Regions from separate parts of the Micromonospora sp. II genome, predicted to be linked through region 3. Evidence: riboswitches for the same ligand, from Rfam matches in the RefSeq annotation. Region 3 holds a riboswitch; each other region holds the start of a gene.
The links. A riboswitch is a leader RNA that binds a small molecule or an ion and turns the genes downstream of it on or off. The one in region 3 is predicted to bind cyclic di-AMP.
Positions count from the first base shown of each region.

Region 1 (5,546 bases), on a different contig from region 3:
ACTGCCTTGCAGAACGCGCGCACCGGCTCGTCGATCGGGCGCAGGTACTCGCGGTCGCCGTCGACGTTCGTCTGCACGCCGACACCGAGCACCACCACCGGGATCTTCAGCCGTTCGATCAGCCGGGTCAGCGGGGCGAGGCGGTGCACGAAGCTGCGACGGAAGGCGTTCGCCAGCGGTACGACGAACACGTCGTACCGCTCGTTGATCTCGTCGGCGAGGCGCGGGTCGGCCGGGGTGCGGGTCGCGGTGATCTCCGCCGCGGAGGTGGCCAGCAGCTTGTGCGCGGCGTGGCTGAAGACCAGGTTTCCGCTGTTGTCCCCGATCCAGTTGCCGGCGAACGTCTCCTCCGGCGTGAGGACGTCGAACGGGCCCTTGCGGGCGCGGAGCAGGATCCGCTGGTGCATCCGGTTCGCTCACCTTCCGTACGGCACGGCGTGCCGGCGGGCGTCGCCCGCGCGTGCAGGAACGGAAATCCTATCCGCCGTCCCTGGGTGACCCGGCGGCCGTCGGCTCGCCGGGAACGTCCCGGTACTCCGGGGTAGGGTGCCCGGAATGACCAGCGCGCCGACTGTCACCCGTGCCCCGCGCCTGCCGTCGCTGACCGGATTGCGGTGGATCGCCGCGCTGCTGGTCTTCGGTTTCCACGCCGGGACCATGGGGATCGTCGCCGAGCCGCACCTGAAGGCGGTGGTGGACAAGGCGTTCAGCCTCGGCCTGTCCGGCGTCGAGTTCTTCTTCATCCTCAGCGGGTTCGTCCTGGTCTGGTCGTACCGGGACGGGGAGCGGGCGTGGACGTTCCTGCGCCGCCGGCTCGCCAAGATCTACCCGAACCACGTGGTGACGTTCGTGGCGGCGCTGGCGGTCGCGGCCTGGTTCGCCGACCCGGTCCTGCCGTGGGCGGCGATCGGCAACTTCTTCCTGGTCCAGGCGTGGATCCCGCTGAACGGCTACTTCTACAGCGTCAACAACGTGAGCTGGTCGCTCTCCTGCGAGCTGGCGTTCTACCTGTGCCTGCCGCTGGTGGTGCCGTGGCTGCGCCGGGCCCGTACCGGGGTGCTCCGGACCGTGCTGGTCGCGGCGCCGCTGCTCATCCTGGCGCTGTGGCCGGGCCAGCAGCTCGTGCCGGAGGAGCAGCGGTGGTGGTTCACCCAGATCTTCCCGGTGACCCGGTCGCTGGAGTTCTGGATGGGGGTGGCCGCCGCCGAGCTGATGCGCCGCCACCGCTGGCGCGGACCGAACCTCGCGGTCGCCACCGGCCTGTTCGTCACCACCTGGGTGGTCGCCGCGCTGTGGATCCCGGCCGAGTTCTGGGCGGCGCTGCTCGCCGTGGCGTACCTGCTGGTCATCGCCGCGGCGGCGGACGCCGACGTGCGCGGACGGCCCACCCCCTGGCGGTCCCGGCCGATGATCTGGCTCGGTGAGGTCTCGTTCGCCTTCTACCTGGTGCACGTGCTGGTCATGGTCACCGTGCTGCGGCTGACCGGGGACTGGGGGACCGGCCTGCCCGGCTGGCGGGGGCCGCTGGCGGTGCTCGGCTTCCTGCTGCTCACGCTCGCGCTGGCCGCCGCGCTGCACCGCTGGGTGGAGGTGCCGATGATGCGCCTGCTCGGCCCGACCCGCCGGGCCCGCGCGGCGTCGCGCGCACCGGCCGTGCCGGCTCCACGCGGGCCCGCCGAGGGCGCGGCCGCCGACGGCGGCGCGCGGTCCGTCTCCGGTCCGGCCGAGGACATCGAGTACGCCGGGCGGCGTCGCCCGGACTGACACGCGCACACGCCGGCCGGTCGGTCCGCGACACGCCGTGCGGCGGTGCGTCACTGGGGGTTCGGCGGTAATTTGTACCCGTGCTTCCGATCGCGCTCACCTGCCCCGTGTGGTGGGTGGCGCGCTGGACCGCCCGGATGCTCGCCAGTCTCGCCGTGGTCGTCGCCTGTTCGTTCGGCGCGGCCACGCTGCCGGCCGTCGCCGCCCCGGCCGCGCCAGCCGGCCCGGCGTACGTGAGCACGCCGGCCGCCCCGCGACCGGAATCCGACCGCGCCGCCGAGCGGCAGGCCCGTCCCGACGGCGCACCCGCGCCCGCCGCACGGGCCACCGACACGCTCCCGAACGACCCGCAGCCGGTCCCGGCCGGCCGGATCACCGCGCCGGTCGGCCTGCGGGCCCCGCCCGCCCGCTGATCCGCCCACGGGCCGCGCCCGTCACCGCACCCACCGAACGTCATCCCGCACCCGCCCTTCGACGGCCCGGCGCCCCCGCGCCGCGCCCCGACCGGCCGTGCGGATTCTCCCGCCAGGTTCTTCCCGTGAGGTGCCGACCATGTCGCAGACCGCTCTCTACCACTTCCTCACCGCGGTCCCCGAGGCCGCCGCCATCTGGTCCTTCCTGATGCTGCTCGCGTTCGGCCTGCTCGCCGCGCTGGTGGCCCGGCCCGAGCGCGACGGCGTCGCCGAGGCTGCCGCCGATCCGGTGGACCAGGACGCCGCGCGCCGCGACGACCTCGTCCGGTACGCCGAGGAGGTGGCGGTGGCCGCCGCCGGGGCCGCCCAGACGGCCCGTCGCCGCCGGGAACGGTGGCTGGCCGCGCAGGACGAGGCGGAACGCGCCTGGACCGCGTACGACGAGGCGGACAGCGCCGCCCGCCGCCTGGCCGGGGCCGCCGCGCTGGCCGCCCCGCGCACCCCGCGCACCCCGGCGGAGTACGCGGCCCGGGAGCGCTGGCTGCACCACGCCGCCATGACGGCGCACTGGCGCGGCGACCTGTCCGCCCGGCAACTCGCCGACGTGCTGGCGCGCCGCAACGGGTGGGACCCGCGCCGGCACCCGGCCGAGCAGGAGATCGTGCTGGCCCGGGCCGTACGGGACCGGCGCCGGACCGGCTGGGAGAGCGCCGCCGAGCGGGAGCGGCAGGCGTGGCGGGACGCCGAACTGGCCGCCGAGGCCGCCCGTACGCTCGCCGCCGAGGCGTACGCGGCCACCCTGGCGGTGCGGCCCGCCCCGGTGTCCCGCGGCGTGGCGACGATCCCCCTGCCGGTCGGCGCGTCCGTCCGCAACGCCCGCTGGCGTCCGGCCCGGGTCGGCTGAGGCGACCGAATTGTTACCCGGAATGTGGTGAGCCGGCTCACCCCCGGCACCGAAACGGGCGTGGAGCGCAGAACAGGCCAATGAGCCGCGCCATTGCCGGTCAGGCGCTCGCCGTCTGTCCCCTTTTCGCCTCCCGGGCGCCGTCACCACCGCTTGTCCCATTGAGTGAAGTGAGTAACCGGCTGTTCCGAAATCCGTTACCGGGGATCATGTTTACGCAGGTGGGAGCGCTTGGCAGGGGCAGTACCCGCCGGTAGTGTCGGCGCGTCCGGTGCGGTAACCGATCGCAGAAGGCGACGCCGCGCCGACCCGCCTAATCGTGTCATCACGAACCGGGGAACCATGAGCACCATCGGGGTGAATCCGCGGCCACTGCCGCGGTAGGGCGTACTTCCCGCCCGAATCCGTCAGCTAACCCGGTCGGCGGCCACGGAAGGAGTCCCATCCTCGTGCCCACCCCTCGATCGTCCCCCCGCCTCCACGGCTCCGCGGTACCCGCGCTCGCCTGACGCGACCGGCAAACCGCCCCTGGGCGCCCGGCATCGCGGGCGTACCCGTTCCCCCGGCCCATCCGGCCTGCCAGCACGTGTGAACCCCTCCACGTGCCGGGCCGGCGTGTGCCGATCACGCCCCCCGTGGAGGATTTCGTGAAGCACCACCTGAAGCGTCAGCTGCGGCGGATCGCCACCGAACGCCCGTACCAGATCATCGCCGGATCGGCCGCGGCGCTCGTGCTGGCCGCCGGCGCCGGCACCGCCCTCGCCGCCGGTGAGGACGCCCCGGTCCAGCAGGAGAACACCGCCTCGGTCGCCGAACTCGGCGCACGGCTCGGCGAGCCCGCCAGCCGCAGCGAGGCGCGTATCGGCGTCCCGCCGGCGTCGCCGAGCGCCGAGCCCAGCAGGTCGCCCAGCGCCTCCCCGTCGGCGAAGAAGGCCGCGGCGGACCCGGACGTCACCAAGGCCGCGCCGAAGCCGCCGTCGAGCAAGACGCTGGACTACGACTACCAGGCGCAGATCAACTACTACTACTGCGGCCCGGCCGCCGTGCGCAACGCGCTCAGCGCCACCGGCATCGAGCGCAGCCAGGACGCCCTCGCCGGCCCGCTCGGCACCACCGAGATGGGCACCAACTCGGCCGAGGACACCACGCGCGTGCTCAACCAGCAGGTCAAGGGCAACCCGTACCGGACCCGGATGATTCCCGGCTCGGCCAGCCCGGCCCAGATGGACCGGCTCCAGGCCGACGTGGTCGAGGCGATCAGCAACGGCCGAGGGGTCGTCGCGAACGTCGCCGGCACCGCCACCGACACCAACGGCGGCTGGCACTCGTTCCCCGGCGGCCACTACGTCGCGGTGATCGGCTACAAGGACGACGGCCGGACCGTCCGGATCGCCGACTCGGCCGACCCGTCGCTGCCGTCGTACTGGCTCACCACGATCGACCTGGCGCACTGGATCGCCAGCCGCGGCTACTCCGCCTGACCGCCCCGCACCCTGCGAAGGCCGGCACCCCGTCCCGGGGCGCCGGCCTTCCCCGTCCCCGCCCGCCCCTCGCCCGCCGCCCTCTCGGCGCGCCGATCTTGGACTTGTGGCGCCTGGTATGCCCGGCTCACCCCGCTATGGGAGGCACCACAACTCCAAGATCGGCGGCGAGGGCGAGGGCGGGCGGTTTGGGCGGGGCGGGTTCGGTCTCGCGTGTCCGGGGCGGGCGGTGGCAGACTGCGCCAATGGGCGATGCGACGGGGAACCGGCACCTGATTCTCCTGCACGGCATGGGCGCCACCGGCGAAGTGTGGCTGCCCTGGGCGCCGCTGCTGGAGCGCCGCTGGCCCGGGCGCTGGCTCGCCCCCGACCTGGCCGGCCACGGCTGGTCGCCGCCGCTCGACGGCTACTCGTTCGACGCCCTGGCCCAGCGCGTCGCAGACGGGCTCGGTCCGCTCCGGCTGGGCCCGCACGACCGGCTGGTGCTGCTCGGACACTCGCTCGGCGGGGTGGTGGCGCTGGCGCTCGCGGCCCGGCAGCGGGCTCTTCCGGTGGACGCGGTGGTGGGGCTCGGCATCAAGGCGGTCTGGTCCCCGGCCGAGCTGGCGAAGGCGAGCGAGCTGGCCGCCCGGCCGGTCACCTGGTTCGCCACCCGGGACGAGGCGGCCCGCCGCTACCTGCGCGTCTCGGGGCTGGCCGGGCTGTTCGCCCCGGACCACCCGGTGGTGGAGGCGGGGCTGCGGCGGGTCGACGGCCGCTGGCGGCTGGCGATGGACCCGGCCGCGTTCGCGGTCGGCGAGCCTCGGCTGCCCGCCCAGCTGGCCGCGACCGGCGTGCCGGTGCTGCTGGCCCGCGGCGAGCAGGACCCGATGGTGAGCGACGCGCAGCTCAAGGAGCTGGGCGTGCCGGTGGCCACCCTGCCCGGCCTGGGCCACAACGCGCACGTCGAGGACCCGGCCGCCGTGCTCGCCCTGCTCGACGCGT
Region 1 is NZ_LYXF01000078.1:172,821-178,366, reverse strand. Features, by position in the region: gene A8711_RS29235 (polysaccharide pyruvyl transferase family protein) at 1-407, opposite strand, end outside; gene A8711_RS29230 (acyltransferase) at 556-1,764, shown strand; gene A8711_RS29225 (hypothetical protein) at 1,845-2,177, shown strand; gene A8711_RS29220 (hypothetical protein) at 2,317-3,081, shown strand; cyclic di-AMP (ydaO/yuaA leader) riboswitch at 3,382-3,522, shown strand; gene A8711_RS29215 (C39 family peptidase) at 3,729-4,562, shown strand; gene A8711_RS29210 (alpha/beta fold hydrolase) at 4,808-5,546, shown strand, end outside.
Region 1: linked by a shared signal. The riboswitch ahead of A8711_RS29215 (C39 family peptidase) and the one ahead of A8711_RS07780 (hypothetical protein) in region 3 are both predicted to bind cyclic di-AMP.

Region 2 (5,546 bases), on a different contig from region 3:
AGGGCTACCGGCTGGCCCGGGTCGGCAACTTCGGCGCGCTGGTCGAGCGGGATGCGATGGTCTTCCACGCCGCCCAGCGCCGGCACGTGCTGGACGCCGAGCACGAGGGGCTGGTGTTCGGGCGGCTGGACCTGCGTACCGGGCAGGTGCTGCACGTCGGCCGCCTGGGCGTGCGGGGCGTGGACGCGGAGACGCTGGTGGTGGACTGGCGGGCGCCCGCCGCCGCCGCGTTCTACCAGGCCACGCCCGCCGAGCCGCGCGGCGTGGTGCGCCGGCGCACGATCCAGTCGGCCTCGGAGAAGGTCACCCGGATCGAGGACGACCTGCTGGACCCGGAGGCCGCGCCGCCGGACATGGCGGTGGTCGGTGACGGGGCGCTGCTGGCCACGTTGTCCCGGGCCACCGGCCGGGGCATGCGCGACATCGTCGCCACCATCCAGCGCGAGCAGGACGAGGCGATCCGCTCCCCCGGCAACGGCGTCACGATCGTCTCCGGCGGCCCGGGGACCGGCAAGACGGCGGTGGCGCTGCACCGGGCCGCGTACCTGCTCTACTCCGACCGGGCCCGGTACGCCGGCGGCGGCATCCTGGTGGTCGGCCCGTCCGGCGTGTTCGTCGAGTACATCGCCTCGGTGCTGCCCTCACTGGGCGAGGAGACCGCCACGCTGCACTCGCTCGGCTCGCTCTTCCCCGGCCTGTCCGCGTCGCGGACCGACCCGCCGGACGTGGCGGCGGTGAAGGGCTCGCTGCGGATGCGCCGGGTGCTGGAACGCGCGGTCCGCGACGCGGTGCCGGACTCCCCCGCCGAGCTGCGCCTGCTGTACCGGGGTGAGCTGCTGCGCCTGGAGCGCCCCGCGCTGGACGCGATCCGGGACCGGACGCTGGCCCGGGGCGCGCGCCGCAACGAGGTACGCCGGGCGGCGTTCGACGCGGTGCTCGCCGCGCTCTACGCGCAGGCCCGCACGCTGCGGGTGGGCCGGCTGCCGGAGCAGCCCGCGTTCGAGGACGAGATCATCGAGCGGCCGGAGTTCCGCGAGTTCCTCAAGGCGTGGTGGCCCCGGCTGCACCCCCGGCACGTGCTGGACTGGCTGGCCCGCCCGGACCGGCTGCGCCGCTACGCCGGGGGGATCCTCTCCTCGGCCGAGATCCGGTTGCTCGGGCAGGCGTACCGCACGCTCGCGACCGACGGGCTGACGGTGGCGGACATCGCGCTGCTGGACGAGCTGGACGCGCTGCTGGGCAAGCCGGTGCAGCGGGCCCGGCCCAAGCGCGACCCGTACCAGCTCGCCGGTGGCGTGCGCGAGCTGAGCACGTACGCCGATCGGCAGCGCGCCGCCCGCGCGGCGGCGCGGGAGCGTCCGGCCGACTACCGCGACTACGCGCACGTGGTGGTGGACGAGTCGCAGGACGTCTCGCCGATGCAGTGGCGGATGATCGGCCGGCGCGGGCGGCTGGCGTCCTGGACGGTGGTCGGTGACCCGGCGCAGACGGCCTGGACCGGCGACCCGCAGGAGCTGGACCGGGCCCGGGACCAGGCGCTGGGCCGGCGCAAGCGGCACCGCTACGAGCTGACCACCAACTACCGCAACTCGGCGGAGATCTTCGCGGTGGCGGCGGCGGAGATCCGCCGGCTCTACCCGGATCTGCCGCTGCCCGACGCGGTCCGGTCCACCGGCGTTCCGCCGGTCGAGCGCACGGTGCCCGCCGCCGAGCTGCCGGCGGCCACCGTCGAGGCGGCCGAGGCGCTGCTCGGCCAGGTGGAGGGCACCGTCGGCGTGATCACGCCGGTGCCGCGCCGGGACGAGGTGGCCGGCTGGCTGGGCGCGCTCGGCGCGGGCCGGCTCCAGGTGGTGACCAGCCTCCAGGCCAAGGGCATGGAGTACGACGGCGTGGTGCTGGTGGCGCCGAGCGAGATCCGGGCCGATCCGGGCTCGGGCGTGCGCACGCTCTACGTGGCGCTGTCCCGGGCGACCCAGCGCCTCACCACGCTCGACCCGGTGGGGTGAGGGGCCACGCCCGCGCCACCCACAGTTCACTTGCATACATAGCGATGTGAGCATACATTGGGCCCGGCCGGTACGCGGCAGGGAGGGTGTTGGCGTGGGCGCAGGTCATGACCACAGCAGCGCGGTGGCCAACGCGGCACACCGCCACGCAGGCCGGCTCTGGGCCGCGTTCGCGCTGCTCGCCGTCCTGATGGTGGTCGAGGCGGTGGCCGCCTTCACCACCGGCTCGCTCGCCCTGCTCTCCGACGCCGGGCACATGTTCACCGATGTGCTCGGCATCGGCATGGCCCTCGCGGCGATCACCGCCACCCGGCGCGCCGGCACCGACCCGCAGCGCACGTTCGGCCTCTACCGGCTGGAGGTGCTCGCCGCCCTCGCCAACGCCGTGCTGCTCGGCGCCGTCGCGGTCTACGTCCTGATCGAGGCGGTACGCCGCTTCGGCGAGCCGCCGGAGGTGCTGGCCGGCCCGATGCTCGTGGTGGCGGTGCTCGGCCTGCTCGCCAACATCGTCGCCTTCGCGCTGCTGCGCGCCGGGGCGAAGGAGAGCATCAACCTGCGCGGCGCGTACCTGGAGGTGCTCGGCGACCTGCTCGGCTCGCTCGGCGTGATCGCCGCCGCGCTGGTCATCGCGGTGACCGACTGGTGGTGGGCGGACCCACTGGTCGCCGTCGGGATCGGCCTGTTCATCCTGCCGCGCACCTGGCGGCTCGGCCGGGCCGCGGTGCGCATCCTGGTGCAGGCGGCGCCGGAGCACCTCCAGGTGACCGCCGTGCACGACCGACTGGCCGCGGTCCCCGGCGTGGCCGAGGTGCACGACCTGCACGTCTGGACGCTCACCTCGGGCATGGAGGTGGCCTCGGCGCACCTGACCACCGACCCGGGTGTGGACCCGGCCGGGGTGCTGGCCGCCGCGCGGACGGCGCTGCACGAGGACTTCTCCATCGATCACGCCACGTTGCAGGTCGAACCCGGAGCGTCAGCCGGAGTGTGCGGAAAGACCGAGTGGTGATTAGGGCAGACTTAAATCACCGTGACTGCTGTACACTTATGTCGGTTTTGCCCCACCATGCGGCACTGCGCAACGGAGCCGCGCCCGGGCCGCGCCGGTAGGCTCGGTCGCGGCCGCAGCCACCGGCGTCACCGGCGCAGGTGGGGTGGCCGTCGCCTAATCGCCCGAAGGGGCGAGCCGGGGAACCACGTACGTGGGGTGCATCCGCGTCAGCGGTAGGGATCTTCCGTCCCGAACCCGTCAGCTAACCCGGTCGGCGGTTGACGGAAGGACATGTGAATGCCCCCAGTGGCACCTGTACGACGGACGGCCGCCCGGTTGGCGGCCCTGCTCGTCGCGACGCTGACTGTCGGCGTCGCGACCGTTCCGGCCTCCCCCGCCTCGGCGGCGCCCCGGACCGCCCTGCTCGCCGCCGCGCCCGGCGACGACGAGGGCGGCACGCCCGAGCTGCGCGCCCAACTCGACGCGGCCAGCAAGGGCTGGCTGGAGGCGAAGGCCGCGCTGAACCGGTCGGTGAACCGCCAGAAGCAGCTCAACGACCAGCTCGCGAAGGTCGGCGCCGAGCTGGCCGTACGTGACGCCAAGGTCGGTGAGATCGCCGGGGTGGCGTACCGCGCGGGCCGCCTCGGCACCGCCGCGGCGCTGCTCGACAGCAGCAGCCCGGCGGGCTTCATGGACCGGGCCGCCACGCTGGAACAGGTCGCCGCGCACGAGGACCGCACGGTGCGCGAGCTGATCACCACCCGGGACGAGGCCACCCGCACCCGGGCCGCGCTCGACACCGAGATCCGCGAGCAACGCAAGCAGGTCGAGGTGATGGGCAAGCGCAAGGAGCAGGCCGAGCGCGCGCTCGAAGTGGCGAACGAACGTTCCGCCCGCAACAACAGCAGCGGCGGCGGCAGCGTCCAGGGCACCTCAAACAAGAACGCGAAGCCCGCACCACGCAACTCGGACGGCTCGTGGCCGTCGGAGTCGTGCAGCGTCAACGACCCGACCCCGGCCAACGGCTGCATCACCCCGCGGACGCTGCACGCGCTGCAGCAGGCCAAGGCGGCCGGTTTCACCAGGTACGTCTCGTGCCACCGGCCCAGCGGCTCGGGCGAGCACCCGAAGGGGCGGGCCTGCGACTTCGCCGCCCAGAAGAACGGCTTCGGCGGCGTGGCCAGCGGCGGTGACCGGACGTACGGCAACAACCTGGCCGCGTACTTCGTGCGCAACGCCGACCCGCTCGCCGTGCTCTACGTGATCTGGTTCAAGCAGATCTGGCTGCCCAGCAGCGGGTGGAAGTCGTACAGCGGCGGCAACGGAGACCCGTCCAGCGACCACACCAACCACGTGCACCTGTCGGTGTACTAGCGCGCTCCCGGGGGGCCGGCCGGATCGGGCCGGCCCTCCAGCGTCGCGCCGAGACGGGCCGCCAGGCTCAGGTGAGCCGCCCGGGCCTGGCGGAACGCGTACCCGAACAGCGGCGCCGGCGCGGTGAGCGTGATCTCCACGTCGATGCGCACGGTGCCGTCGGGCTCGTCGCGTAGCCGGGTGTGGTTGCGCACCGTCGTCGCCGGCTGCTGCCGGGCCACAGTGACCACCTCGTCCTCGCTCGCGACCAGCACGTCCGCCTGGTACGTGACCGGGAAGTGCAGCGGGCCCAGTTGCAGCCGGTCGGTGATCGCGTAGCTGGCCAGCGCGCCCGGCCGGGCCGGCAGCTGCCGGACCCGGACGATCAGCGGATGCAGCTCGCCCTGGCGACTCAGGTCACCCAGCAGTGCCACCGCGTCGGCCCGGCTGCACCGGGCCTGCACGGTGTAGCTGAAGCTGTCGCTGCTCTGCAAGCGGGCCCCCTCGCCGTCGTACGTCGCGACGATCGTCCCGTACCGACGCCGGGCTGGCAACGGGTAGAAGGTCCCCTGGCCGCAGGGGGTGCGAACGGCGCTCAGGCGCCGGGCAGCACCTCGGGGGTGTCGTCGGCGAACCACGGCTCGGGAGCGCCGAAGAGGCCGAGCAGGCCGGTCACCCAGAGCTGCCGGTGCACGAACCGGCTCGGCTCGGTGACCACGAGCTTGACGCCGCTGACCTCGCAGGTCTGGAAGCCGGCCACCATGGCGCTGATGCCGACCGAGTCGATGAACGTGACGAGCCGCATGTTCAGCTCGATGCGCGAGGGACGGCCCTTCGCGAGCACCTCGGCGATCGCTTCCCGCACCTCGTACGCGGTGTCGACGTCGATCTCCCCACGGGGCGCGATCTGGACGACACCACCCGGCCGCACCGACTTCACGATCGACAGGCTCACGCGAGCACCTCCACTCGCCCTTGACGGGCGCCTCATCAGTACGCGGGCCGCGACCGAGAGTATTCCTCCAACGGCCCGGTCGCCACCCCCCGGGATGAGCAATTCGCGAACTGGGCACACCTGGGCGCTCCCAATCCGGACCTCCGGGTTCCAGTTTCCCCTTCGACGCGGGCCGCGGCCAGCCGTACGGCCGGTCGGACCCGTCGATCCGCCGACCAGGGTAGCGGGCGCGCGCACGTCC
Region 2 is NZ_LYXF01000035.1:104,574-110,119, reverse strand. Features, by position in the region: gene A8711_RS18395 (AAA family ATPase) at 1-2,006, shown strand, start outside; gene A8711_RS18390 (cation diffusion facilitator family transporter) at 2,101-3,015, shown strand; cyclic di-AMP (ydaO/yuaA leader) riboswitch at 3,159-3,290, shown strand; gene A8711_RS18385 (hypothetical protein) at 3,295-4,371, shown strand; gene A8711_RS18380 (SRPBCC family protein) at 4,368-4,904, opposite strand; gene A8711_RS18375 (STAS domain-containing protein) at 4,946-5,305, opposite strand.
Region 2: linked by a shared signal. The riboswitch ahead of A8711_RS18385 (hypothetical protein) and the one ahead of A8711_RS07780 (hypothetical protein) in region 3 are both predicted to bind cyclic di-AMP.

Region 3 (5,546 bases):
GGCCATGCTATGGCCATCGACGCTGCCGACCCGAATCGGACGCGGGCAGGCACGGGAAAGTATGAAATGCGTATCACGAATCTTGACGTGCCCCTGACGCCGTGTGACCGTGAAGTCGCGAGGCCGTCCGGCCTGGTCGTTCCGCAGGTAGACGAGGTGAGGCAGATGACGCCGAGAAGCCCGGAGCAGGCGCTCGCCGAGCTGCGTGCCGGCAACCACCGGTTCGTCACCGGTGTGCCGCAGCATCCGAATCAGGACGCCGGGCACCGGGCGGCGGTGGCCGACGGCCAGCACCCCTTCGCGGTGATCGTCGGCTGCTCCGACTCGCGGCTCGCCGCGGAGATCATCTTCGATCGAGGTCTCGGTGACCTCTTCGTGGTGCGTACCGCCGGGCACACCGCCGGGCCCGAGGTGCTCGGCAGCGTCGAGTACGCGGTCACCGTGCTGGGCACGCCGCTCGTGGTGGTGCTCGGGCACGACTCCTGCGGCGCGGTCCAGGCCGCCCGGGAGGGGGTCCGGACCGGCGCCGCTCCGGCCGGGCACCTGGGAGCGGTGGTGGACGCGGTCTCGCCCAGCCTGCTGCGCGCCGCCCGGCAGGGCATCGACGACCTCGACGGCATCATCGACGTCCACATCGCGCAGACCGTGGAGACGCTGCTGGCCCGGTCCTCCGTGCTGGCCGAGCGGGTCGCGGCGGGCCGGTGCACGGTGGCGGGGATGTCGTACCGGCTCTCCGGCGGCGAGGTGCGGACAGTGGCGCAGGTCCCGGCGTCACTGCCCGCTCCCTCGTCGCCGGCGGACGCGGACGCGGCGCTGGCCGGCTGACCGGAGCGCCGGACGACGAAGGGGCCGCCCACGGGGGCGGCCCCTTCTTGCTGCGTCCAGGTCAGAGCATCGACATGTGGACGTGGTCGGTGTGGTTCGACGGCCCGCTGTACGACCTCCAGCCGGTGGCCGGGAACCAGATCTGCCGGTTCCAGATCACGTAGTAGATGCCCAGCCGGTCGGCGTTGCGGATGAGGAAGGCGGCCACGTCGTTGCCGTACTTGCGGGTGTCGTTGTTGTGCCAGGGTGAGAAGCCGCTGTTCTGCAGCGACCAGTCGCACGCCTTGCCCTTGGGGTGCTCCCACGGCCCGCCCGGCCGGTAACAGCCCACGAAGCGCGTGTAGCCGGCGCGCCGGACCTCCTTGTAGGCGTGCAGCGTCCGCGGCGTGATGCAGCCCGAGGTGGTCGGGTCGTTCTCGCTGCACGACTCGGCCTTCCAGCCGCCGTCGGCGGTGCGGCCGGGGCCGATCTTGGCGACCGGTGAGGTGGCGTCGACCAGGCCGCCGGTGAAGCCGAGGCCGCCGACGAGCTTGAGGGCGCGTTCGGCCTGCACCTTCTCGCGCTCCATCGCGTTCTTCTGCTTCTCCTGCTCGCGCACCTCGGCGTCGAGCGCGATCTTGGCCGTCTCGGCGCGGTTCTTGACCGCGTTGATGGCGGCCAGGCGCTGCGCGTTGAGGAGGTTCAGCTCGTCCAGGGCGTTGACGCGGCGGACGAACGAGTCGGGCGAGTTGCTCTCCAGCAGCATCGCCATCGCGCCCATCCGGCCGGTCCGGTAGGACTGGGCGGCGAGCTGGTTGACCTGCGGGCTGAGCGCCTCGAGTTCGGCCTGTGCCGCCTGTACCTCGGCGGCCAGCCGCCGCTGGCGGTCCTGCGACTTGGCCAGCTTCGCCTTCGCCTGGAGGAAGTTCCGGTTGGCGCTGTCGATCGCCTCGGTGATGAGCGGTGGTTCGCCGTCCTCCTCGTGCCCGGACGGCTTCGGGGCCGCCGCGGCGGGGGCCGCCGTCGCCGAGTTCGGCCCGGCCAGCACTGCCAGCGAGGCCAGCACGGCCACCAGGGGTGTCAGCCAGCGGCGCAGGGGTGGCGTCACAGTGTTCCCTTCCGTCGGCCGCCGACCGGGTTAGCTGACGGGTTCGGGACGGAAGTGGCCCCTACCGCTCGCGCGGATTCACCCCATGTACCTGGTTCCCCGGCTCGCCCGCAGGCGATTGGGCGGCGGCACCGCTGGCGCCGGTGCGCGCCTTCGGCGGTGACCGGCAGCGAGGTTACCCGACAGCACTCCTGCGGATCTACGTCCGGAAGCCGACCAATAGCGAGATTTCGCCGTGGCGCACCGTGACCAGCGTCGCGTTTGAAATCGATGGTCACCGTGCGGAGTGTCACCATGTCGCCTCCGTACTCTTTCCGCCGCCGAGCGCCTCCAGCGCGTCGTCGCGTCCGGTCGGCGGACGGGGCGGCGGGGGTACGGGCGACGCCGGCTCCGGACCGGGCGCGCGCCGTCCGGCGGTGGTCACGATCGCGGCCAGTGCGGTCGTCAGCGGTACGGCGGCGATCAGGCCGAGCGTGGCCACCGCGCTGCGGACGATCTCCTGGGCGAGGAACTCGCTGGTGAGGATCTGGCTCACCGGGCGGGAGTCGGCGACCAGCAGGAGCAGCAGTGGCAGCGACGCGCCCGCGTACGCCAGCACGATGGTGTTGACGGTGGACGCGATGTGGGCCCGGCCGACGCGGGTCGCCGCCCGGTAGAGCTGCCGCCGGGACAGCCCCGGGTTGGCGTGCGCGAGTTCGGTGACGGTGGCCGCCTGGGTGACGGTGACGTCGTCCAGCACGCCCAGCGAGCCGATGATGATGCCCGCCAGCAGCAGTCCGTGCAGGTCCACGTCGCCCTGGAACATGGACAGCGTGGTGGCGTCCTCGCTGCCGAAGCCGGTCAGGTGGGTGGCGGACGTGGCGAGCAGGCCGAGCACGCCGGTGACCACCAGGCTGCCGAGCGTGCCGAGCACCGCCACCGACGTCTGCGCGGTGATCCCGTGCGTCAGGTAGAGCACCACGAACATGATCAACGCGGCGCCCACGATCGCCACCAGCAGCGGCGGCTGGCCGCCACCGATGCCGGGCAGCACGAAGCCGAGCAGGATGGCGAAGCTGGCCGCCAGGCCGCCGAGCGCGGCGAGCCCGCGCCAGCGGCCGAACGCCACGATCGCGGCGGCGAAGAGCACCAGCAGCCAGATCAGCGGTGTGCCGCGCTGGTGCTCGGCGATGTTGTAGGACTTCACCGAAGGATCGGCCGGGTCGATCAGCTCGACCAGGACGATCTTGTCGCCGACCTCGACCCGTGGCGCGCCCGGTCCGGCCGGGAGCGGCGTCTCGACCTGCCGTCCCGCGTCCGGGCCCTGCTCGGCGGCGACGGTCGCGGTGCCGCAGGGGCCGCCCGCGCCCTCCGGGGCCTCCGGCGTCGGCGGGCAGGGTTCGGTGACCACCCGGGTCACGGTGCCGTGGTAGCGGGGGACGTCCGCGCCGCCGACCGGCTCCCGGTCCTGCCGGGGCCAGAGCACCAGCGCGGCGATCACGGTGAGCGCGAACAGCGGCACCACCACGGCGACGAGCAGCCGTCGTACGCCCGGTGGCGTGGGCGGTGCGGGGCGGGTGTGGTCGGCACCCAAGGCGTCTCTCCCAACGGTCGCGGCGACGCCTGGTCCGCCGGACCGGTCTGGTCACCGGGCCGGCGCGGACGTGTCGACCACGTCCGGGTCGTCGCCCCGACATGGTAGGCAGCCCGGCTGGGTGCTCCCGGACACCGTGACCGGTGACGCGCGCCCCGCGCGGGTCAGGCCAGTCCGGCCCGGCGTCGCCGGTACTCGTCCTCGTCGATCTCGCCGCGGGCGTACCGCTCGTCGAGGATGCGCCGGGCCGCCGTCGGCCCGGACCGCTGCGGGCCGGTCCACCGCACGGCCAGCCAGAGGAGCCCTGCCAGCACCGCCAGCACCGCCAGGGACCAGATCCACATCCAGCCCATCATCGGGCTCTGCCACATCATCGGGCCGCCCTCCGTCCGTCACCGCGGGTCCGCCGGGGCCGGCCTGCCCGCCACTTCGACGGTACGGCCGCACGGGCGCGTCGGCGCGGGTCGATGTGCCCTGCTCGGAGGGGCGGAGGTCCCGTTCAGCCGCGCTTCATCAGGCGGCCGACGGCGGCCATCATCTCGGTCGCCATCTCGTCGGCCCGGCCCTCGGCGGCGCCCTCGTGCATGCAGTGCCGCGCGTGCCCGTCGAGCAGGCCGAGGCCGACCTTGTCCAGCGCCGCCTGGATGGCCGAGATCTGGGTCAGCACGTCGATGCAGTAACGGTCGTCCTCGACCATCTTCTCGATGCCACGGACCTGACCCTCGATCCGGCGGAGCCGGGCGAGGAGCTGGTCCTTGCTGGCGGTGTAGCCCCGGGTCGGGCTGGACGGAGCGGTCATGAGAACGAGGATAGCGTACCCCTCGGGGGTATGCTAACGTTCCGGCTGTACCCCCAGGGGGTATGAGATCGGAGGGCGACATGGAGAGCACCTACCAGGTGAGCGGCATGACCTGCGGCCACTGCGTCAACTCGGTGAGCACCGAGCTGAGCGCGCTTCCGGGCGTCACCGGCGTCCAGGTCGACCTGGCCACCGGCCGGGTCACCGTCACCAGTCAGAACCCGCTGGACACGGACGCCGTCCGCGCGGCGGTCGACGAGGCCGGCTACGACCTCGTCGGTGCGTGACGGGTCCACGGGACCCGCAGAACCGAGGAGAAACCATGAACACGGCGACGAAGCTCAGCGGCTTCGCGCTCGGCCTCGTGGCGGTCTTCGGCGCGGCGTACGGGATCGGCAACCTGGCCGATCCCGTCGCCCCGGCCGCCGAGACCCGCCACGACGACAGCGGCAGCGACCACGGGACCGGCGACACCGGTCACGGTGACGAGAACGGCGCCGACGCGCACCTGCCCGGCGGGCTGCTCGTCTCCGAAGGCGGCTACACGCTCCAGCCCGCCACCGCGCCGGCCGGGCAGTTCGCCTTCCGGATCACCGGCCCGGACGGCACGCCGGTCACCCGCTTCGAGGTGGCCCACGACAAGCGCATGCACCTGATCGTCGCGCGCCGGGACCTGTCCGGCTTCCGGCACGTCCACCCGGAGATGGCCGGCGACGGCACCTGGCGGGTCGCCTCCCCGCTCGACGGCCCCGGGGTGTGGCGGGCGTTCGCCGACTTCACGCCCGAAGGCGGCGAGCCGCTGACCCTCGGCCTGGACGTCACGGTCCCCGGCGAGCTGGCCGCCCGGCCGCTGCCGGCGCCGGTGACCAGCACCACCGTCGACGGCTACACAGTCACCCTGACCGGCACGCCGGAGCCGGGCCGGACCAGCCGGCTCACGCTCTCCGTCAGCCGCGACGGGCGACCGGTCACCGACCTTCAGCCCTACCTCGGCGCGTACGGGCACCTGGTGGCGCTGCGGCAGGGCGACCTGGCGTACCTGCACGTGCACCCGGAGGGCACACCCGGCGACGGGCGCACGCCGGCCGGTCCGGCGATCACGTTCGCCGCCGAGGTGCCCTCGGCCGGGGCGTACCGTCTCTACCTGGACTTCCGGCACGGCGACGCGGTGCACACCGCCGAATTCACCGTCCTGGCCGGCGACCCGACCGCGCCGGTATCCACCACCGCACCGACCCCGGACGCCGGACACGGCACGCCGG
Region 3 is NZ_LYXF01000012.1:28,744-34,289, forward strand. Features, by position in the region: gene A8711_RS07770 (MarR family winged helix-turn-helix transcriptional regulator) at 1-6, opposite strand, end outside; gene A8711_RS07775 (carbonic anhydrase) at 166-825, shown strand; gene A8711_RS07780 (hypothetical protein) at 887-1,912, opposite strand; cyclic di-AMP (ydaO/yuaA leader) riboswitch at 1,916-2,047, opposite strand; gene A8711_RS07785 (YibE/F family protein) at 2,202-3,485, opposite strand; gene A8711_RS07790 (SHOCT domain-containing protein) at 3,650-3,859, opposite strand; gene A8711_RS07795 (metal-sensitive transcriptional regulator) at 3,985-4,284, opposite strand; gene A8711_RS07800 (heavy-metal-associated domain-containing protein) at 4,365-4,571, shown strand; gene A8711_RS07805 (hypothetical protein) at 4,607-5,546, shown strand, end outside.

Region 4 (5,546 bases), on a different contig from region 3:
GCAACGGGGTGATGGTGCACGCGCCCCGGACAGGCAAACCGGTCCAGGTGTCGAGCATCAACACCCAGCCGCTCGCCGGCTTCGTCCGGGTCACCTGACCTCGGTCACACCGAAAGGCCCCCGGTCCGCATGGACCGGGGGCCTTCGCGTTCTCGGGGAGGGGTCAGCGCGGCGCGCCGACCGGGGACGGCAGGATCAGCACGTCGTCCAGGTTCACGAACATGATCCGGTGGCCGAACTGGACCTGCACGTACTGGTTCTTCCCGCGTACCACGGTCCGGTCACCCGGCGCGGAACCGTCGAACGAGACCGCCCGGTAGTACTCGCCGGGCAGCACCCCGCCGACCGCGTACCGCTGGCCGGCGGCGAACGTGTACTGCAGCGGAGAGATGGCCTGGTACGGGATGGTGTCCGGGTAGGCGGACTGCTCCGGGTAGGCGCGGCCGTACACCGGGATGGTGGCCTTGCCGGGCCGCGGGGTCACCACGAAGCCGGTGGCCCACTTGGCGGTGGGCGCGGAGGCCGGGTTGTGGAACCACGCCTTCTGGCCGAGGTACCAGATCGCGGTCCAGTCGCCCTGCCGGCCGGCGAGCGCGTACGTCTGGCCGGCCGAGGCGCGGGCGCCGTGGTCGGAGATGTACATGGTGTCCGGCGTGCCGTCCGGGCGCAGCCCGAGGTCGTTGACGAGCGGGGCGTCCGGGCTCGGCGCGGTCCGCAGGATCACCGCGGAGGAGCCGCGCGAGGGGCACGGCTGCGCCGGCGGGGTGGGCGTCGGGACGCCCGGCGGCTGCTGGTTGCAGCCGGTGAACGCGGGCCGGTTGGTGGCGAAGTCCGGGTCGATGGTGACCAGGCCGGTCTTCGCCGTGCCGGTGCCGCGGAACGGCGCCTTCATCAGGTCGAAGTAGTGCGACCAGTCCCAGTAGGGCCCCGGGTCCCAGTGCATGCCGCCCACGTTGGCGGCGGTGATGCCGGGCACGTTGTCGTGGCCGATGATGTGCTGCCGGTCCATCGGGATGCCGAACTTCAGCGCCAGGTGGCGGACCAGCTTGGCGGAGGTGCGGTACATCGCCTCGGTGTACCAGGTGCCCTGGCCGGCGAAGCCCTCGTGCTCCAGGCCGATGGACTTGGCGTTGACGTACCAGTTGCCGGCGTGCCAGCCCACGTCCTTGGTCTTGATGTGCTGGGCGATGTAGCCGTCCACCGAGCGCAGCGTGTAGTGCCAGCCCAGGTAGTCGGCCCGCTTCACCAGGTCGACGCTCGGGCCGAAGTAGCCCTCGGTGTCGTGGATGACGATGTACTCGATCTTCTGCTGCTTCGGCCGGTCAGCCAGGTCGTGGTTGCCGTAGTCGCCCGGGTCGTCGCTGAGCTGCTCGTAGGGCGCGGGAATCCACTCGCAGGCCAGCCGGACCGGGCACTCCAGTCCGTCCGGCCGCTGCGCGGTGCGCAGGCCGAGGCGGGCCAGCCGGGAGCGGTCCGGCTTCGCGGCGGTGGCGGCGAGCGTGACCCGCTGGCCGTCGTCGGTGGTCCGGGTGGCGCCCTGGCCGAGCTGGTCGTACACCTCGTCGGCGAAGGCCGCCGCCGCGTCGGCGGTGTCCGCGCCGGAGTAGCGGGCCACCGCGGCGTACCAGGCCGCCGGGTCGGTGCCGGCGCCGACCGGCCCGCCCAGAGCCTTCTGGTACGACGACAGCAGCGCCGCGCCGCCGCGGATGTTCGCGGCCGGGTCGGTGCGCAGCGTCCCCGCGTCCAGCCCGGTGAGCGCGGCGGCCGCGTCGAGCGTCTGGAGCGAGGCGCTCGGCAGCGGCGTCTCCCGCGTCGGCGCGGCGGCGGTGGCCGGGTCGAGCTTCAGCGGCCGGGAGTCGTCGCCGCGCGGGTCCTCGTCCTCGTCGACGTGGGCGCTGCCCGGCGTGGCGAGGATGTGCGCGGCGTCGGTCAGGTGCATCGGGCCGTAGCCGCCGCTGGTGCTGGGCTGACCCGGGTGGGTGTCCCAGCGGGACTCCAGATAGGAGACACCGAGCAGCACGTTCTGGGGCACGCCGTACTCGGCCGCGGCGGCGGCGTATTGTTGTTGCCGGTCGCTCGCGGGCGCGGACGTGTCCGGCGCGGCGGTAACCGGGCCGGTGGTCGCCAGCGCGGTGGCCGTGGCCACGGCGGCGGCGAGCAGTATCCGTCTGCCCGACGGCGGGGCGGAGAGGTGCATCGAACCTCCTGGACAGGGATGGGGGTCACTGCGTTTCCACCCTCACTCCGCACACCCGCGACGGTCAATACCTTTCCAGTAAGTAATCAGTCGTGAAAGAAAACTTCACCTCCGTGCGCGGTGTGGCGCTGGATCGCGTACGGAGTGTCACGGCGCTGGAAGTTGCGGATCGATAACGGTGGTCCCTACTCTGGTGAATCGTCGGCCGCACGTCTCACCGTCCAACCCGGTCGGTGACGGTCCGACACCGCCGAGTCGCCTCCGGGCGAGCCGGGGAACCAGGTACCTGGGGTGAATCCGCAGCGCTGCTGCGGTAGGGCGGCTCCCTTCCCGCCCGAATCCGTCAGCTAACCCGGTAGGCGGTACGGAAGAAGGAGTACGGACGCCCGGTGGCACTCCATGCCCCGCGGCCGTCGTCGAACCGGTCGGTCGACCGGTCCAGCGCCGCGCCGCGTTCCCGCTGGTCCCGCTTCACCACCGCCCTCGCCGCACTGGTCGGCACCGCCGTCGTACTGACCGGCGGCGCCACTGCGGCACACGCCGAACCCTCGGTCGCCGAGATCGAGGCCCAGATCGACCGCGACTGGAACAAGCTCGAACCGGTCATCGAGCAGGTCAACGACGTACGCGAGCAGCTCGCCGCGCGGCGCAAGCAGGCCGACGCGCTCGGCCGGCAGATCGCACCCCTGCAAGCCCGGGTGGACGCCGCGCTCGGCCAGGTCGGCGGCCTCGCCGCCGACGCCTACAAGGCCGACAGCCTCTCCACGGTCAACGCGCTGCTCGGCAGCCGCTCACCCGGTGACCTGGTCGACGGCCTGGAGCTGCTCGACCGCTTCGCGCACCGCCAGCACGAGCAGGTGCGCTCGGTCGCCGCGCTGCGCGACGAGCTGGCGGCGAAGAAGAAGCCGCTGGACGAGATGATCGCCGGCCTGGCGCGCACCGAGGCCCAGCTCGCGGCGAAGAAGAAGCAGATCGACGCCGAGATCGCCAAGCTGGAGAAGCTGCGGCTCAAGGTGTACGGCAAGGGCGGCGGCGGCCCGCTGCGCCCGGCGCCCTGCCCGGCCGGCTATCCCGGCGGCCCGGCCGGAGCGGCGGTGAAGTTCGCCTGCGCCCAGATCGGCAAGATCTACGTCTGGGGCGCCGCCGGCCCGGACCACTTCGACTGCTCGGGCCTCACCATGGCGGCCTGGGCCAAGGGCGGCGTCTCACTGCCGCACAGCGCACGCCAGCAGCACGGCGTGACGAAGCGCATCAGCCGGGCCGAGCTGCGCGCCGGCGACCTCGTCTTCTACTACAGCGACCTGCACCACGTGGCGATGTACGTGGGCGACGGCTGGGTGGTGCACGCCTCCCAGTCCGGCAAGCCCATCACGATGAAGCGGGTCGACGACGGCGACATCAACAGCTACGGCCGCGTGTAAGGAAGGGCCCCCTCTTAACGCCTCCGGTAGAGGAGGGGGCCCTTCTTAACAACTGCGGGCGGCGTCAGCGCGTCGGCCAGGTGCGCCAGCTCTGCCAGGACCGGCTCGGCGTCGGGCCGCGCTGCCCCTGGTAACGCGAGCCGTAGACGGCCGAGCCGTACGGGTGCTCGGCCGGCGAGGAGAGCCGGAAGATGCAGAGCTGGCCGATCTTCATGCCGGGCCAGAGCGTGATCGGCAGGTTCGCCACGTTCGACAGCTCCAGCGTGACGTGGCCGGAGAAGCCGGGGTCGATGAAGCCGGCTGTCGAGTGGGTCAGCAGCCCCAGCCGCCCCAGGCTCGACTTGCCCTCGAGCCGGCCCGCGAGCTGGTCGCCCAGCGAGATCACCTCAAGCGTGGAGGCGAGCACGAACTCGCCCGGGTGCAGCACGAACGGCTGGCCCTCGGGCACCTCCACCATCGAGGTGAGGTCGTCCTGCTGGACCGACGGGTCGATGTGTGTGTAGAGGTGGTTGTTGAAGACCCGGAAGAGCCGGTCCAGGCGTACGTCGATGCTCGACGGCTGCACCAGCGTGGGCTCGAAGGGCTCCAGCGCGAGCGTGCCGGCCTTGATCTCGGAGATCAGGTCGCGGTCGGAGAGCAGCATCGGAACACCATAGCGACCGGTATGGGTGACCTGCGTGTCGCACTACTTCTTCGTACACGTGTTCGATAGGATGTCCGCATGGCTTCCTGGTCCGAATTCGCCGCCGACGAGCCCCGCCTCGCCGGCGAGATCCGCCTCCTGATGCAGCAGTACGGGCCGGGCTTCGGCTACCTCGCCACGGTCCGCGCCGACGGCGGCCCCCGCGTCCACCCGGTCTCCCCGGTGTTCACCGACGACGGCCTATGGTGCTTCGTCATCGACTCGCCGAAGCGCCGCGACCTCGAACGCGACGGCCGCTACGCGCTGCACTCGTTCCCGCCCGAGGAGAGCGACGACGAGGCGTACGTCGCGGGGCGCGCGCGGCCGGTGACCGACCCGGCCACCGTGACGCGGCTGGCCCGGATCGCCCGCGCGTCGCCACATGGTGACTGGCGGCTGTTCGAGTTCACAGTCGAGGCGGCGATGCTGACCCGGCGCGACCCTGTCGCCCAGCCCGGCGCCGCTCCGCCGCAGGTGCGGGTGTGGCTCGACCCGCTCGGGGCCGAACCGGCCCGGCGTGAGCCGGTGGGCGCGGAGGGCCGGCGCGGCCGGCACGGCTTCGACACCCGCCGCCCGGCCGCCTGACCCCGACCCCGAAACGAGCGGTGCCGGCCCCGTCCGAGGACAGGGCCGGCACCGGTACGCGGTACGAGGCGGTCAGGCTGCGCGGTAGGCGTTCCACGCGGTGAGCATGCGGCTCGCCTGGCCGGCGGTGAACTGGTACATGCAGGAGTCGTACGTGTAGTCCATGAAGTTGGTGATCGGGTCCTTGCCGGCGGTCGAGCAGGTGTCGCGGCCGGTCGGGCACTGGTACGCCGGGGACGCCTCGGCCGGGGTGTCGGAGACGCTGTCGCCCGAGCCGGAGCAGCCGCCCTGGAAGGTGTGGTAGAGGTTCAGCCAGTGGCCGACCTCGTGGGTGCCGGTGTCACCCTGGTTGTAGTTGGTGGCGGTGCCGCCGGGCAGCGACTCGTTGAGCACGACCACGCCGTCCATCTTGTCCAGCGTCCGCTTCGGGAACGTCGCCCAGCCCAGCAGGCTGTCGCTCAGCTCGCCGAGGTAGATGTTCAGCGTGTTCTTGCCGCCCTCACGCAGCGAGGTCTTCATCGAGCGCTCGGCGGAGGAGCCCTGCACGATCGGGTACCACGACGGGTTGGTCACCCGGTTGATCTTCGTGAGCTGGAAGCCGAAGGCGGTGGCGGCGCCGCCGGTCGAGCCCGCGTACGACTGGTTCAGCACGGTGATCTGC
Region 4 is NZ_LYXF01000037.1:680-6,225, forward strand. Features, by position in the region: partial or broken gene A8711_RS20950 (C40 family peptidase) at 1-98, shown strand, start outside; gene A8711_RS20955 (N-acetylmuramoyl-L-alanine amidase) at 164-2,197, opposite strand; cyclic di-AMP (ydaO/yuaA leader) riboswitch at 2,436-2,573, shown strand; gene A8711_RS20960 (NlpC/P60 family protein) at 2,587-3,618, shown strand; gene dcd (dCTP deaminase) at 3,683-4,261, opposite strand; gene A8711_RS20970 (pyridoxamine 5'-phosphate oxidase family protein) at 4,340-4,885, shown strand; gene A8711_RS20975 (zinc metalloprotease) at 4,958-5,546, opposite strand, start outside.
Region 4: linked by a shared signal. The riboswitch ahead of A8711_RS20960 (NlpC/P60 family protein) and the one ahead of A8711_RS07780 (hypothetical protein) in region 3 are both predicted to bind cyclic di-AMP.